DNA from 2 places in the Dietzia lutea genome. Region 2 is predicted to be linked to the other one. Evidence: predicted binding sites of a transcription regulator. Region 2 holds the regulator's gene; the other holds the start of a gene.
The links. The regulator LexA, encoded in region 2, represses DNA repair genes until DNA is damaged. The targets are predictions, from matches to a motif close to CGAACANNTGTTCG.
Positions count from the first base shown of each region.

Region 1: the regulator LexA is predicted to act here: its motif matches at 4,776-4,789, upstream of A6035_RS02165 (HNH endonuclease signature motif containing protein).

Region 1 is NZ_CP015449.1:477,463-485,299, forward strand. It holds gene A6035_RS02130 (bifunctional metallophosphatase/5'-nucleotidase) at 1-648, opposite strand, end outside; gene A6035_RS02135 (pyridoxal phosphate-dependent aminotransferase) at 766-1,824, opposite strand; tRNA gene A6035_RS02140 (tRNA-Ser) at 1,929-2,020, shown strand; tRNA gene A6035_RS02145 (tRNA-Arg) at 2,073-2,145, shown strand; gene A6035_RS02150 (hypothetical protein) at 2,427-3,203, shown strand; gene A6035_RS02155 (HAAS signaling domain-containing protein) at 3,270-4,256, opposite strand; gene A6035_RS02160 (PadR family transcriptional regulator) at 4,256-4,600, opposite strand; gene A6035_RS02165 (HNH endonuclease signature motif containing protein) at 4,876-6,429, shown strand; gene A6035_RS02170 (DMT family transporter) at 6,566-7,486, shown strand; gene A6035_RS02175 (DUF2339 domain-containing protein) at 7,545-7,837, shown strand, end outside.
Region 2 is NZ_CP015449.1:1,899,767-1,907,603, forward strand. It holds gene A6035_RS08650 (hypothetical protein) at 1-161, opposite strand, end outside; gene A6035_RS08655 (hypothetical protein) at 211-399, shown strand; gene hrpA (ATP-dependent RNA helicase HrpA) at 450-4,364, shown strand; gene nrdR (transcriptional regulator NrdR) at 4,452-4,907, opposite strand; gene A6035_RS08670 (hypothetical protein) at 5,019-5,468, opposite strand; gene lexA (transcriptional repressor LexA) at 5,697-6,365, shown strand; gene hflX (GTPase HflX) at 6,437-7,837, opposite strand, start outside.

The DNA.
Region 1 (7,837 bases), 1.4 Mb from region 2:
GGCGAACGGGAACGTCGGGGCCGCGTCGTGCGACGGGATCACGTTGGAGGCCAGGAACGGGAAGGCCGCACCGCGGAAGGGCGGCAGTGGCGGGTCGACCCGACAGTCCTCCTCCGTGAGGCAGCCCGGCTTGACCAGTGTGCGGATGTGGTCGGCGCTCTTCTCCAGCTCGCGTCGGCCGATGCCGGCCCCGTCCACGCCGAGCCGGTTGAAGAACTCGACGGTCGGACGGTCGCCCAGGAGCGCGGCCTCGGGCGCGGTGCCGCCGATCGAGTCGCCCGTGGCGAGCAACAGCGTGTTCTCGGCCTGGGTGCGGAGCTTGCCGATGGTGGCGGCGAGGTGGGGCCCGCCGCCGGCCGGTCGGACGTTCCCCGAGCCGTCCCGCAGTTCGCCCTGGAAGCCGACGGGGCGGGAGAGCGCGCCGGAGAACTCGCCGATCCCGAGGACGCGCACGGTCGTGGTCTCGGCTGCGGGGCTCCACGGACGCCCGGCCTCGCTGGTCCGGGCGTCGGCACCCGGTGCGGCGACCAGTGTGGACACGAGGGGCGCGAGGGCGAGGGGGATCAGTGCGCGGCGGGAGGGGCGTCGGGATCCGGACGTGGCCGGGGCGGCGGGACTCGCCTCACGGCGGGGACCTCGCAGCTGCACACCGACTCCTGGGGGATCAAGACCCGCGGATCTCGCGGGACGGGGCGACGACCGGATCGCCGCTCCCAAACCCGAACCATCGTGCCGCCGCGAGGTCACGGGACCCCGCCGGAAGCATCACATTCCGGTCACGAATTCGCGGGCGGCGGCGAGGAACCGGTCGTTCTCGTCCGGGTCACCGATCGTCACCCGCACCCCGTCGCCGGCGAAGCACCGCGTGACGACGCGGTGGTCGCGGCAGTGGGCGTCGAAGTCGGACGCGGCTCCCGCGAGCGGGAGCCAGACGAAGTTCGCCTGGGTGTCCGGGACCGCGTGGCCCATGTCGAGCAGTGCGTCGCGCACCCGCGAGCGCTCGGCGACGACCGCGTCGGTACGTGCGCGGAGTTCGTCCCCGGCCTCCAGGCAGGCGATCGCCGCGGACTGGGCCAGCGAACTCACGGAGAACGGCACGACCATCTTCGCCACCGGCACCACCAGGTCGACGGGTCCGACGAGGTAGCCGACACGCAGGCCGGCGAGCCCGTATGCCTTGGAGAACGTGCGCAGGGAGACGACGTTGGGCCGGGCCATCGCCTCGGCGACCCCGTCGACCGGGTCGTCGCTGCGTACGTACTCGTAATACGCCTCGTCCAGCGCCACCGTGACCCGCTCGGGGATGCGGTCGAGGAACGCCACCAGCTCGGTGCGGTCGACCGCCGGGCCGGTGGGGTTGTTGGGGGTGCAGACGAAGATCAGGCGTGTCCGGTCGGTGACGGCTTCCGCGACCGCGTCGAGGTCCAGCGACCCGTCGGCGCGGTTCGGGATCGACACGGGCACGGCGTGGGCGATGCGGGCGATGATCGGGTACGCCTCGAAGGAGCGCCAGCCGAAGATCACCTCGTCGCCCGGGGCGCACACCGCCTGGACCAGCTGCTGGCACAGGGCCACCGAGCCGCAGCCGGCGGTGACGTTCTCGGCGCCCACGCCCAGGAAGTCCGCCAATCGCTCGACGAGCGTGCGGGAGGTGATGTCCGGGTACCGGTTGGCCGCCGACGCGGCGTCGGTGATCGCCGCGGCCACGCTCGGCAGCGGGCCGGCGGTGGTCTCGTTGGACGCGAGCTTCACGGCGCCGGGCGCGGACGCACCGGGCACGTAGGCGGGGATCGCGTCGAGGTCACTGCGCACGTCGGGGGCCATGCCTACAGAGTAGGACCAGCGGTTCTCGGGCCGGTGTCCGGGCGTTTTGCGAACCGGCGGGACGTGTGTGTACTGTAATTCCTCGTTGGCTCGCAGAGCCTCCAGGAGGCGTGCCAGAGCGGCCGAATGGGACTCACTGCTAATGAGTTGTCCTCCTAAAAGGGGACCGGAGGTTCAAATCCTCTCGCCTCCGCCATGCCGGAAGCCCGGGAGACCGGACGTCTGGCACGACAGAAGAATATGAATATGCGCCCGTAGCTCAATGGATAGAGCACTTGACTACGGATCAAGAGGTTAGGGGTTCGAGTCCCTTCGGGCGCACAGTGTCGCGAGAGCCCCCGTCTGGTCGGACGGGGGCTCTCGCCGTTCGTCTTTCATTGTTCGTGTTCCGCCGCGGCCTGGGTGCCGGTGCCATCCGCAACCGCCTTTTCTGGTGCTCAAGGTGCGGTTTTGTACTCCTGTGGCGGGTCAAGATTAGTAATTGGTTACGGGGCTAAATAACCGGTCGCGCGACGGATGTTGCCGTGTCACTTTGGGGCTGCACCCGCTCACCGTGGGGAAGGTCACACCGCGGGGGCTGTATCTCATTCGGAGGAGAAGTGATGGCACACCTCAAGAAAATCGCGGCGACGGTCTCGGCCGCGACACTCGCCGGCGGCGCGATCCTGGCGGGAGCCGGCGTCGCCGGTGCCCAGGGCTCCTCGGAGATCGCCGACGATCTCCAGCTCGCGAGCATCGCGCTCAACGGACCCGTCTCGGTGACGCCGAACGCGGAGGGCGGCCCGACGGTCACCTATACCAACGAGGGGGCCGAGGCTCAGCAGTGCATCGGCTTCACCGCGCCGTACAGCACGATCGAGGAGAACGACATCGATCCGCGCGAGATCGATCCGAACGACGTCGTGGGATCGCTCGCGGTCCTCGCCACGATCCAGGGCGCCGGGGGAGTCTCCGTTCTGACGGTGACCCCGGGTGGTGAGCCGGCCGCGGTGGTGAGCGGGCCCGGACTCGATCTGGTGGGGACGGCCACCGCCTTTGGAACCGGCTTCACGGGCGGTCTCCCGGTTGCGGCCGGCGAGACCGTGAGCTGGGATGCGCCGGTGCCCGAGGAGTCCGCCGCGGCGGGCGTCATCTGCGCCCGGGACGGCATCTTCGGCCCCCGGATCGGTCAGCTCGTGAACTACTTCGGCATCGACAGGCAGGTCGTGGCCGACCAGGCGAACGACATCCTCGGGCCGCTGGGTTCGGTCACGTCGGGCAGCGTCAGCGGCAGCCTCGTGGGCGCGGGGGCCGCGGCCACCGCCTCGCTCGCGGGCGGCGCCGAGGACGAGGGCGCCGACAGCGGCTCGGCCGCCGCGCCGGCGGGTGCGGGTAGCTGACCGGTCACGCAGCCGAGGGCTGAACCCGGCCGGGGCGGTCAGGCCCCTCGGCTCCACGTTCCGGCGTCACTCGTTCATGGAGTGGCGCCGGAACGTGCGTAGGGTCTCGACCTGGTCCCACACCACGATCACCCAGATCGCCGCGACGAGAGCCCAGCGGATTGCGGTGGCCGGGCCGCCGTCGCCGTTCGCGGGGACGAGGTCCGGATGCAGCACGGTCTGCTGGCTCAGGACGAGTGCGGTGAGGAAGACGCCGAACACGATGTCGGTGGCCATCTCGAGGGCGAGGCGGCCGCGTGACCGCCCCGGCCGCGCCAGGCGCCACACCTGGACGAGCGCGAGCACGCCGATCAGGATCAGGTAGCTCACGACCCAGCCGGTCGGGATGTCCGGGTTGATCAGCGGCTCGCCCCCGTTGAGGTGGCCGATGTAGAGGAACGTCGACGGGATGAACGGCACGCCGGCCAGTAGTGCCAGCATCACGAGCGAGACGATCGCGTCGGCACGCGTGTCGCTTCCGCTGCCCGGGCGGTCGAGGTCGTTCGGGTCCCAGGTCGGCGTCCGCGAGAGTGCGCTGCGTGCGCCCTCCGGGGTGGTCCGCTCGATGATCACCACGACGAGCGTCCACGCCGCGAAGGCCCACAGGAGGGCGGCGGACACGGAGGTGACGAGCTGGGCGATAAGGTCGCCGAGCTGGGGGACGGGCGTCGTGGAGACATAGAGGATGCCGCCGGCCACCGCGGCGATCGTGCCGACGACGGGCACGAGCCACCGCAGTACGCGGGACCAGACGGGGTAGACGTCGGGTCCGACGAGGTACTGGCGCACGCCCGAGTACCGGCGGGCGAGCTGCGCGGGGTCGCCGAGGCGGCGCAGGACCGTGTGCTCGGCGGCGGTGGGGTCGATCCGGCCGGCGGGGCCGGTGTCGGCGTCGAGTTCGGCGGCGATCATGTCGTCGATGGTCGCGGCGATCTCCTCCGAGATGTCGCCGCGCTGGCCTTCGGGGAGGTGGCGGACCACCTCGAAGATGTAGCGATCGGTGAGTCGGGGCATCACGCATCCGCCTTCCGCAGATCGTCGTAGCCGGCGCCCAGTGCCAGCCATTCGGTGTGCAGCCGCTCGGCGGTCTCGGCGCCGAGTGCGGTGGTCTCGTAGTACTTGCGGGGCCGGGGGTCGTCGGTGCGCCAGGTCGACGTGAGCAGGCCCTGGCCCTCCAGGCGGCGCAGCAGCGGGTAGAGGGTGTTGGCCTCGGTGACGATGCCGACGTCGGCCAGCGTGGTGAGCAGTCCGTATCCGTACTTCGGCGTCCGGCACGCGATCAGGCTCGCCAGCACCACGGACCCCCGCCGGATCTCCTGGAGGTGGGTGCCCTGCACCGCGTCGGCCTCATTGTCCATGTGCCACACCATAGTGTGTGGCACACACTATGTAAATGATGCACGCTGTGGCCGCCGCGCGGGGTCGCCCGGGTGCGTGACCGTGACCTCTCCTCGGGGGCGTGGCGGGGGCGACGGCGAGGTCATCGCCCGAGTGCCTGTGGAGCTGCTCGCAGCGCGCGAGGTCAGTCTTGTTCGAACGCTTGTGCGCTTGCGGGCGCGGAGGTATGATCGAACTGTAGTTCGAGATAGGTGATCATCGTTCGGTGTGGCGCTCGGCGGAGGGGGTGGGGTTGGTGACGACGGCGAGGACGTTGTTCGCGGTCCCTGAGGGTCTGGGCGCGTTGGACATGGCGGCGGTCAGTGAGGCGGCTCGCGCGGCGACGCTGGCGCAGAATCGGGCCGGGGCGACGCGGTTGGAGGCCGCGTACGTGCTGGTCGAGCAGTTCGCCCGCGCGGCGCTGGCGCAGGACGAGCAGCGCCCGGAGGGGTCGCGTCGGCCGGGGTATGCGCGGTTGGCGCCGGCGGCGCGGGCGCGTGATCATCTGGTGGCGGCGTGTCAGTTGACGTGTTGGCATGCGGACCGGTTGGTCACCGCGGGGGTGCAGATCCGTACCCGTCTGTCCCGGCTGTGTTCGGTGGTGGGGCGGGGGGTGATGCCCGAGGATCTGGCGGTCGATATCGCGTGTCGTCTGGCCGAGGTGCCGGATGCGATCGTGGGGGACGTGGAGGACGAGGTGCTGGCCCGCTTCACCGGCGATCTCGAGGGCGGGGACCGGCCGAGCCGGTCGGCGGTGGAGTCGGCGATCGAGGACGCGGTGGAGCGGTGCGATCCGGCCGGGGCGCAGGAGGCGGCTGAGGCGGCGGCCGAGACCCGCGAGGTGCGGTTCCGCGGCGGCCGCAACGGGATGGCCACGATGTGGGCCAAGCTCACCGCGGCCGATGCGGAGTTGCTGCGCCGTCGTATCGACACCGACGCCGCGGTGGCGGCCGCGGACGGGCTGGACCGGCCGATGGCTCAGTCGCGCGCGGACGCCCTGGCCGCGCTGGCGGTGTACCCGCCCGACGCAGCCGCCTGCGATACCGCCACCACCGGCGCATCCGCGGGCGATCCCGCCACCGGCACCGCCGACGCTGCGGCGGCGCCGGCCGAGGAGTGCGGTATCGAGCTCGGCCAGGTGCGGGTGGGGGCGGATCTGCCGCGTCCGTCGCTGGGCAACGCGGCGCGGGCGGGGGTGCCGATTCGGATCAGTGTGATCGCCTCGGCGGTGCGGGGTCTGCCGAATCGGGTGGAGTTCGTCCACGGCACCTACAGCAGCTTCGAGTGGTTGTGCACGGAGTTGCTCGAGGGCGATGAGGCCAGTGTGCGGTTCGAGCTCATCGACCCCGCCCCCGGAGTGCTGGACAACCCGGAGCGCGCGTTGCGGTATGTGATCACCCCGGCGATGGCCGAGCGGATCCGGCTACGCGACGGCACCTGTCGGCATCCGGGGTGTTCGGTGCCGGCGAAGGACTGCGACGTGGATCATGTGATCGCGTTCAACACGCGTGATCCGGAACTGGGTGGGCCGACCACCGAGTGGAACCTGGTGTGCCTGTGTCGCAAGCATCACCGGGAGAAGACGTTCGGCACCAACAGCTACCGCACCGGGCCGCTGGGTGAGTTGATCATCTGCACCGACACCGGGCACGAGCACCGCACCAGACCTAAAGGCCCCCTGGCGCGGGCCCGCGACGCCATCCGAGAACGCGAGTGGGAGGCCTTCGCCGACCGCATCATCGGACCCGACGGCACCCTGATCAACCCACCAGGCCACACCAGATACGGCCCCCACACCCGACCCGCCTGAGAAACCGCGGGGCGCCGCTTTCGGGCGACCGCCGGTGCCGAGTGCCCGCTGCTGCGCGAATTCGGCGTGGGCGCGCGAGGGGGTGGTGCGGATCGGGTCGACGACGGCGAGGGCGGCTGGGCCATAAGGTGTGACGATGCCCGAGTCCGCGCGTCAGGCGCTTCGCCGGAACGGCGGCCATCTGGCGTCGGTGGCGCTGGTGCTCATGTGGAGCTCCGGCTACGTCGGCGCGGAGCTCGGCACGCGCGCAGGCGGCACCCCCCTCCAGCTGTTGGCCTGGCGTTTCTCGATCCTCGGCGTTCTGCTGGTGGGCGTCTGCCTCGTGCTGCGGGTGCGACTGAACGACCGTGCGGCGTGGACCCGGCAGGCAGTCCTCGGCCTGTTCAGCCAGGCCGTGTTCCTGTACATGATCTTCGAGGGGGTCGCGCGCGGCGTCGACGGCGGCACCGCGGCGCTCATCGCCGCCCTCCAGCCGCTGCTCGTGGCCACCGTCGCCGGTCGCGTGCTCGGCGAACGCACGACGGCCGGCATGTGGATCGGTATGGCCCTCGGGCTGGCGGGCGTCGTGATGGTCGTCTCCGGCGGCCTGGACGCGGGGTCCGCACCCTGGTGGGCGTACCTGTTCCCGGCCGCGGGCATGCTCAGCCTGGCCACGGGCACGGTCCTCACCCAGCGCCTGCGCCCCACCGAGTCGCTGCTGCAGTCCATCACCATGCAGTCCGTCGTCGCGGGTGTGGTGCTGATGGCTGCGGCGGTGCTGACCGGTCAGGCGGCGCCCGAGGCGGAAACCGACTTCTGGGCGGCGGTGGCCTGGCTGGTCTTCCTGTCGACGCTGTGCGGCTACGTCCTCTTCGTCTTCGTCACGCGCACCCGCGGCGCCACCGTGGCAAGCGTCCTGCTGTACCTCACCCCGCCCACGACGATGGTCTGGGTGTGGCTCATGTTCGGCGTCCCGATCACCCTCCCGGCGGTGGTGGGGATGGCCGTCAGTGCCGTCGGCGTGATCCTCGTCCTGCGGTCGCGTCCGGCGCCCGCGGGTCAGCGCGCGCGGCGGTAGAGCGCGGGCCCGGGCGTGACATATGGACGCCGCGGCCGGGGCGGGAGATGATTCGGGGGTGAACCCCGAGCAGCCTGACCTGCAGCGCGCCCTCGCCGACCTCGACGCCCGCCTCGGACGCATCACCGCGGAGGTCGCCGAGGTCCGGGCCGGGCTGATCGCGCTCGGTCGGCACGCCGGGCCCGCCCAGGCCGCGCAGCCGGCCCCGCAGCCGCGTCCGCACGCAGCTTCGCAGCCGGCCGCGACCGAGTCGCCGTGGCAGCCGCCCGGGCGGCCGTGGCAGCAGCCGGCGCGGGAGCACGCATGGCGGCCGGAACCGGAGCATTCACGGCAGTCGCCGCAGTCGCTGCC
Region 2 (7,837 bases):
GGCATGTCCTCGAGCACCACCGCGACCCCCACGTGGTTGACCGGCGCGTTGGTCAACGTCTGGATCAGCCGGTCCGCCGTCGTCCGGCCGCGGAACAGCCACAGGTCCCCGGTGCGCGTACGGTCGGCCGCCGCGGCCAGAGGCACGGTGTCGATGTCCATGGTGCGATCCTGCCAGGGCGGCCGGGCCGGTCGGCCTAGGCTCGAGCACATGGCTCCCCGGGGACGGCAGTGGTTCAAGATGATCGGCGCGGCGGGACTGGCGGGTGTCGCGGCCTCCGGGATCCTCGCCGCCCGGTCCGAACGGCGCCGCCGCTCCTATGAGCCGGACGAGATCCGCGAACGACTCCACGAGCGCTACACGCGTATCCAGGCCCGGCGCGACGCCGCCGGCGACTGACGACGCCGTCCGGCCGACCCGGCCCGGGTGCCGATATCCTGGCGGGCACCATGCCGTCGTCCACCTCAGCCCCACCCGAGCTCCGCCGGGCCCGCCACGATCTGCTCGTCCGGCTCGACGAGGTCGGCACCCTCGACGCGCACCGGCTCCGCCCCCGGATCCGCCGGGCCCGCGCCGACCAGCTCGACGACCTCACCCGCCGCGTCGACGAGGCCGCCGAGCGCATCCGGCGGCGCGCCGAGGCGATCCCCGTCCCCGAATACCCCGAGCAGCTCCCCGTCAGCGCGCGTAAGGACGAGATCGCCGAGGCCATCCGCGAGAACCAGGTGGTCGTGATCGCCGGCGAGACCGGCTCGGGCAAGACCACCCAGATCCCCAAGATCTGCCTCGAGCTCGGGCGCGGCGTGCGCGGCGTGATCGGCCACACCCAACCGCGGCGCCTCGCCGCCCGCTCCGTGGCCGAGCGGATCGCCGACGAACTCGGCGTGGAGATCGGCGGTCCCGTCGGCTCCGCAGTGCGCTTCGACGACCGCACCGGACCCGACACCTCGGTCAAGCTCATGACCGACGGCGTCCTGCTCGCGGAGATCCGCCGCGACCGGCTGCTCCGCGCCTACGACACGATCATCATCGACGAGGCCCACGAACGAAGCCTCAACATCGACTTCCTCCTCGGCTACCTCAAGCAGATCCTCCCGCGGCGCCCGGACCTCAAGCTCGTCATCACCTCCGCGACCATCGACCCCGAGCGGTTCGCCCGCCACTTCGCGGGACCCGACGGGCGCCCCGCCCCGGTCATCGAGGTCTCCGGACGCACCTACCCCGTGGAGATCCGATACCGACCGCTCCAGGTCGAGCACGGGGACCGGGTGATCGACCTGGACCCCCTCGACGCGCTCGCCGACGCCGTGGCGGAGCTGCTGCGCGAGGACGACGGCGACGTCCTGGTATTCCTGTCCGGCGAGCGCGAGATCCGGGACGCCGAGGAGGTGCTGCGAGGGCGGAAGTTCCCGCGCACGGAGATCTTCCCGCTGTTCGCGCGCCTCACCGCCGCCGAACAGCAGCGCGCCTTCCGCGCCCACTCCACCCGGCGCGTCGTGCTGTCCACCAACATCGCCGAGACCTCGGTGACCGTCCCGGGCATCCGCTACGTGGTGGACACCGGACAGGCGCGCATCTCGCGGTACTCGACCCGGACCAAGGTCCAGCGGCTGCCGATCGAGCCGGTCTCGCAGGCCTCCGCCGCGCAGCGCGCGGGCCGCTGCGGCCGCGTCGCCGACGGCATCTGCATCCGCCTGTACTCGGAGGAGGACTTCGAGGCACGGCCCGAGTTCACCGACCCCGAGATCCTGCGCACCAACCTCGCCTCGGTCATCTTGTCGATGGCGGATCTCGACCTCGGTCCCGTCGACGACTTCCCCTTCGTCGAGCCGCCGGACCGCAAGGCGGTCCGCGACGGCATGACCCTCCTCACCGAGCTGGGGGCGCTGAGGGTCGACGACGACGAGCGCCCGCACCTGACCGAGGTGGGCCGCGACATGGCCGCGCTCCCCCTCGACCCCCGACTGGCCCGGATGGTGGTGGAGGGCCACCGCAACGGGGCGCTGGGCGACGTGCTCGTGGTGGTCGCCGCCCTCACCGTGCAGGACGTCCGGGAGCGGCCCGCGGAGGAGCGGGACAAGGCCGACCAGCTCCATCGCCGCTTCACCGACAAGACGTCCGATTTCCTGGGCTACCTCAACCTGTGGCGCTACCTCACCGAGCAGCGCCGCGAACTCTCCGGCAGCGCGTTCCGCAAGATGTGCCGCGCGGAGTACCTGCACTGGCTCCGCATCCGCGAATGGCAGGACCTCAACGCCCAGCTGCGGAGCATGTGCCGCGAACGCGGCTGGCACCCGCCGTCCGGCCAGGCGTCCGAGGACGACCTGCACAAGGCGATCCTCACCGGCCTGCTCACCAACGTCGGCATGCGCGACGAGGACGCCCGCGAGTTCCGGGGCACCCGCGGCATCCGCTTCCAGATCTTCCCCGGCTCGGACCTGGCCCGGAAGCCACCCCGGTGGGTCATGGCGTCCGAGCTCGTGGAGACCTCACGGCTGTGGGCCCGCGACGTGGCGCGCATCGACCCCGCGTGGATCGAGCAGCTCGGCGGCCACCTCACCCGCACCCAGTACTCCGAGCCGCACTGGTCGGACGCCCGCGGCGCCGCCATGGCCTACGAGAAGGTCCTCCTGCTGGGCCTGACGGTCGTGGAGGCGCGCCGCGTGCTGCTGTCCCGGGTGGACGCTCCCCTGGCCCGCGAAATGCTCGTCCGTCACGGGATCGTCGAGGGGCGCCTCGACACGCGGGTCCCGGTCATCCGGGAGAACGCCGAGGCCGTGGCGCAGGCCAGGGAGTTGGAGACCCGCAGCCGTCGACGCGACCTGGTGATCGACGACGAGGCCCTGGTCGCCTTCTACCTCGACCGGCTCCCCGCCGACATCACCTCCGGCCGTCACCTGGACTCGTGGTGGAAGAAGCGCGGCCACCGCGACCCGGACTCGATCCGGCTGACCCCCGCCGACATCCGCACCTCGGAAGCCGCCCCCGACGCGGGTGACTTCCCGCCGTTCTGGCAGCAGGGCGACCGACGATTCGAGCTGCGCTACGAGTTCGACCCGGGCGTCGCCGCCGACGGCATCACCGTCCGGATCCCGCTGCCCCAGCTGTCCTCGGTGACCACCGCCGGTTTCGAGTGGTTGGTCCCCGGGCTGCGCGAAGAGCTCTACACGGAGATGCTGCGCACCCTCCCCAAGTACCTCCGGCGGCTCTGCTCGCCGCCCGCGGAATACGCCGCCCTGCTCGCCCGCGACGTCACCCCGCGCTCGGCCCCGCTTCCGGTGGCCCTGGCGCAGGCGCTCTCCGCCCGGATCGGGACGACGGTCGACCCCCGCGAGTTCGACCCCACGCAGCTCCCCGATCACCTGCGGGTGCGTTTCGAGGTGGTCGACGGCGAGACGGTCGTCGCGTCCGGCACCGACCTCGCAGCGCTGCGGACGCGACTGCGGGACAAGGTGCGCGAGACCCTCAACACCCGGCTCGTGCCGGACGACGGGCCATTCCGGCAGTGGAGTGCCGACACCATCGGCGATCTCCCCCCGTCGGTTACCGGCACGGTGGACGGTGTGGAGGTGACGGTCTACCCCGCCCTGCGCGTCGATGCGGACGGCATCCACCGGGTCGCGTGCGCGACGGAGGAGGAACGCCGGACCAGGCAGGCGTCAGCGGTGCTCACGCTCATCTCGTCCGACCTCGTCTCCGCCTCCTCGATCCTGCGCGGTCGCCCGGTCGAGCAGCGACTGGCCCTGACCCAGTACCCGCACGGGGGCGTCGAGGCACTGGTCTCCGACGCCGCCCTGGCGGCGTGTGGCCGGATCATCGCCCGGCGTAAGGGCGTGCCGGTGTTGACGGTGGCGGAGTTCGGCGAGTTACGGGACGCCGCCAGGGCGGAGGTGCCGGGGGCCGTGGCGTCGGCGATCTCGGCGGTCGTGCCCGCGTTGGTGGCGGCGCGGGAGGTGTCCGTGCGTGTGGCGGAGGCCCCGGCCGAGGTCGCCGAGGCGGTGGCCCCGTCGCTGGAGTTCCTCGTGGGTAAGGGTTTTCTGGCCCGGCATCCGGTCGACGTGCTGCCGCACCTGGAGCGGCACGTGAAGGCGGTCGGTGTCCGACTCGACCTGGCGGAGAAGTCCCCTGCCCGGCATCGGGAACTGACGGCCCGGTTGGCGCGGTCGGAGGAGACCGTCGAGGAGGCGTGCGCGGCTCTGCGACGTCGGCCCGGCGGCGCGCGCTCGTCGCGCGAGCTGCGGTGGTTGCTGGCCGAATACAGAGTGGGACTGTTCGCCCAGTCCCTCGGTACGTCCCGTCCGGTCTCGGCCGAGCGCATCGACAAGGCGGTGGCGTCCGCGCTCGCACCCCGCGCCCGGCGTTGACCGTCCGGCGGCCGGAGGTCCTACCACTGGTGTGAGCAGCGGCCTGCCATCGGCGCGGGCCGGCGGGTCAGCGGCTCGCGCGGCGGATCACAGGGTCGCGCGGCGGTCCCTGAGCGCGATGATCTCGCGTTCGAAATCGTCGGCCGAACTGAACTGCTTGTAGACGGAGGCGAAGCGTAGGTAGCCCACCTCGTCGAGGTCCTGGAGGGGGCCGAGGATCGCGAGACCGATCTCGTGGGCGGGCACCTCGGACGCGCCGCGTGCGCGGACGGTGTCCTCGACCTGCTGGGCGAGGCGCCGAAGGGCGTCCTCATCGATGGACCGGCCCTGGCAGGCCCGGCGAACTCCCCGGACCACTTTGTCGCGACTGAAGGCCTCGGTGACGCCGTTGCGTTTGAGGACCGTCAGCAGTGGCGTCTCGAGCGTCGTGAAGCGGTGCCCGCACTCCGGGCACTCCCGCCGGCGCCGGATGGCCTGACCCTCGTCGACCGATCGTGAGTCGATCACCCGGGAGTCCTCGTTGTGGCATGTAGGGCAGTACATTCCCGTGTGGCCCTTCGTCGACCGGACTTCACGCCTCCCAGGACGTAGACCACGGGACGCGGGGACGATTGACCATCGTCCCCGACTCATTCTAGGAGGCCGGTGTGCCGGTCACGCGTAGGCGGGCCCGCCGAGGAACGCCACGGCCAGGAGCATGAGAACCCCGAAGGCGATGCCGCAGGCCAGGAGTGCCCAGGCGGGCACGTCATCGACGACACGGGTCGGGGCCGGCGACTCAACGCGGCAGGCGCGCACACGGTCGGACGCCACCGGGCGGGCCTGGACGATCCGCCGCGGAGCCGACGTCCGCGAGGTCGCCGGCGCGTGAGCGACGACCCGGTCGGTGGAGGCGCCGTGGATGGGCGAGGCGGAGTCGCGACGGCCCACCGGCCGCGCGCCGGGTCGGGTCCCGGAACGCCCGCGGGCCTGTCGGTCCCCGGCCCGGCCGGCGTGCGGGCGGACACCGTCCGCACGCTGGGCGGGGGCGCGGTGCTCCGCCGCGCAGATCTCGGTCCACCCCACGGTGGAGTCGGTGTGCGAGTGCATCTCCAGAATGGTCATGTCCACTCCCTGCTCGATACGGTGTGCGAAGAGGATTCGCACAATCGTGTGGATTTCTGTGTACCTATGTTCGAATACCGATACGCCTAGAGTTGTATCACGCGACTCCGACACGGTCACCATTCCGCGACGAAGTTCTTCGAACGTGTGTGTGGCGCTCCCCGCTCAGGGGCGATAGGGTGTACACAGATGACGACGTCGAACATCCATTCGCCGAAGGGACCCGAGATGCCGAAGCCCGACTTCGACTCACTGACAGACCGCCAGAAGAGTGTGCTGCTGCACATCCACGACACGGTCAAGGAGCGCGGCTATCCGCCGAGCATCCGCGAGATCGGGGACGCCGTGGGCCTGCAGTCGACGTCGTCTGTAGCGCATCAGCTGCGGACCCTGGAGAAGAAGGGGTTCCTGACCCGGGATCCGCACAAGCCGCGGGCTGTCGACGTCCACGGGGTGCCCGGGCAGAAGACCCGGGGGCGCCGCTCCCCCACCAGCGAGGTCCGACGGCCGAGTGGAGCGGTCGAGCCCGTCTACGTCCCGGTCCTCGGTCGGATCGCGGCGGGTGGCCCCATTCTCGCCGAGCAGGCCGTGGAGGAGGTCTTCCCGCTCCCGACCGATCTCGTGGGGTCCGGGGACCTCTTCATGCTCAGGGTCGTCGGTGAGTCGATGATCGACGCGGCGATCTGCGACGGGGACTACGTCGTGGTGCGGCGGCAGAACGTCGCGGACAACGGCGAGATCGTCGCCGCGATGATCGACGGCGAGGCGACCGTGAAGACCTTCCGCAAGGACTCCACCGGGGTCTGGCTCCTGCCCCACAACCCGTCCTTCAGTCCCATCCCGGGCGAGCACGCCACGATTCTGGGCAAGGTCGTCACGGTGTTCCGCAAACTCTGAACACCGCCCTGCGACGACGACGCCGCCTGCCCCGTGATCGGGTCAGGCGGCGTCGTCGTCGCAGGGACCGGTCAGGCGGCCCCGTCGCGTGTGCCGCTGTCCGAGACGAATTCGCCGAGCTCACCGGCCACCGAGGCGGGAAGCCGCACCACCAGGCGCGTACCGCGGTCGGTGTGCTCCTCCTCGACCACCGCACCCTCGGTGTGGACCCGTGCGACCACGTCACCACGGGTGTACGGGACCTCGAGAGTCAGCTCCATGTCTCCGGAGGCCACGATCTGCATGATCCGTTCGAGCAACTCGTCGACGCCCTGCCCGGTGGCTGCTGAGACGAAGACCGCGTCCGGCAGGGCGTGGTGCAGCTCGGTGAGCACCACCGGATCGGCCGCGTCGATCTTGTTGATGACCACCAACTCGCGAGGTCGTTCGGCGTTCTGCTCCTCCACAACCTCGTTGATCACCTTGCGGACGGCCTCGATCTGACGAAGGGGGAACGCGTCCGAACCGTCCACCACGTGGAGCAACAGCTCGGAGTCGACCACCTCCTCCAGCGTGGACCGGAACGCCTCGACCAACTGCGTGGGCAGGTGCCGGACGAAGCCGACCGTGTCGGTGAACACGACCGGCCGCCCGTCGGGAAGGTCGGCGCGGCGGGTGGTGGGATCGAGTGTGGCGAACAGCGCGTTCTGCACGAGGACGCCGGCGCCGGTGATCCGGTTCAACAGGCTCGACTTCCCGGCGTTGGTGTATCCGGCGATCGCGATCGACGGAACGGGCGTGGCGCGCCTGCGGTAGCGCTTGGTGTCGCGGGACTGCTTCATGCCCTTGATGTCGCGACGCAGCCGGGCCATGCGCTCGCGGATACGGCGTCTGTCCGTCTCGATCTTCGTCTCACCGGGGCCACGCAGGCCGACGCCGCCATTGCTGCCGGCCCGGCCACCCGCCTGTCGGGAGAGCGACTCACCCCACCCGCGGAGGCGGGGGAGCATGTATTCCATCTGTGCGAGGGAGACCTGCGCCTTGCCCTCGCGGCTGGTCGCGTGCTGAGCGAAGATGTCGAGGATCAACGCCGTCCGGTCGATGACCTTGACGTTGATCGCCTTCTCCAGCGCGAGGAGCTGACCCGGGGTGAGCTCGCCGTCGCAGATCACGGTGTCGGCACCCGTCGCGGCGATGACGTCCTTGAGGACGCTCACCTTTCCGGAGCCGATGAAGGTCGCCGCGTCCGGCTTGTCGCGGCGTTGGATGAGAGCGTCGCAGACCTCGGAGCCGGCCGTCTCGGCGAGCTGGGCGAGCTCCGCCATCGCGGCGTCCGCCTGGGCTGCGGACCCTTCGGTCCACACGCCCACCAGTACGACCCGCTCCAGGCGGAGCTGGCGGTACTCGGCGTCGTTGACGTCCTGGAGTTCGGTGGACAGACCCGCCACCCGGCGCAGCGAGGATCTCTCCTCGAGCTGCAGTTCGCCGATGGA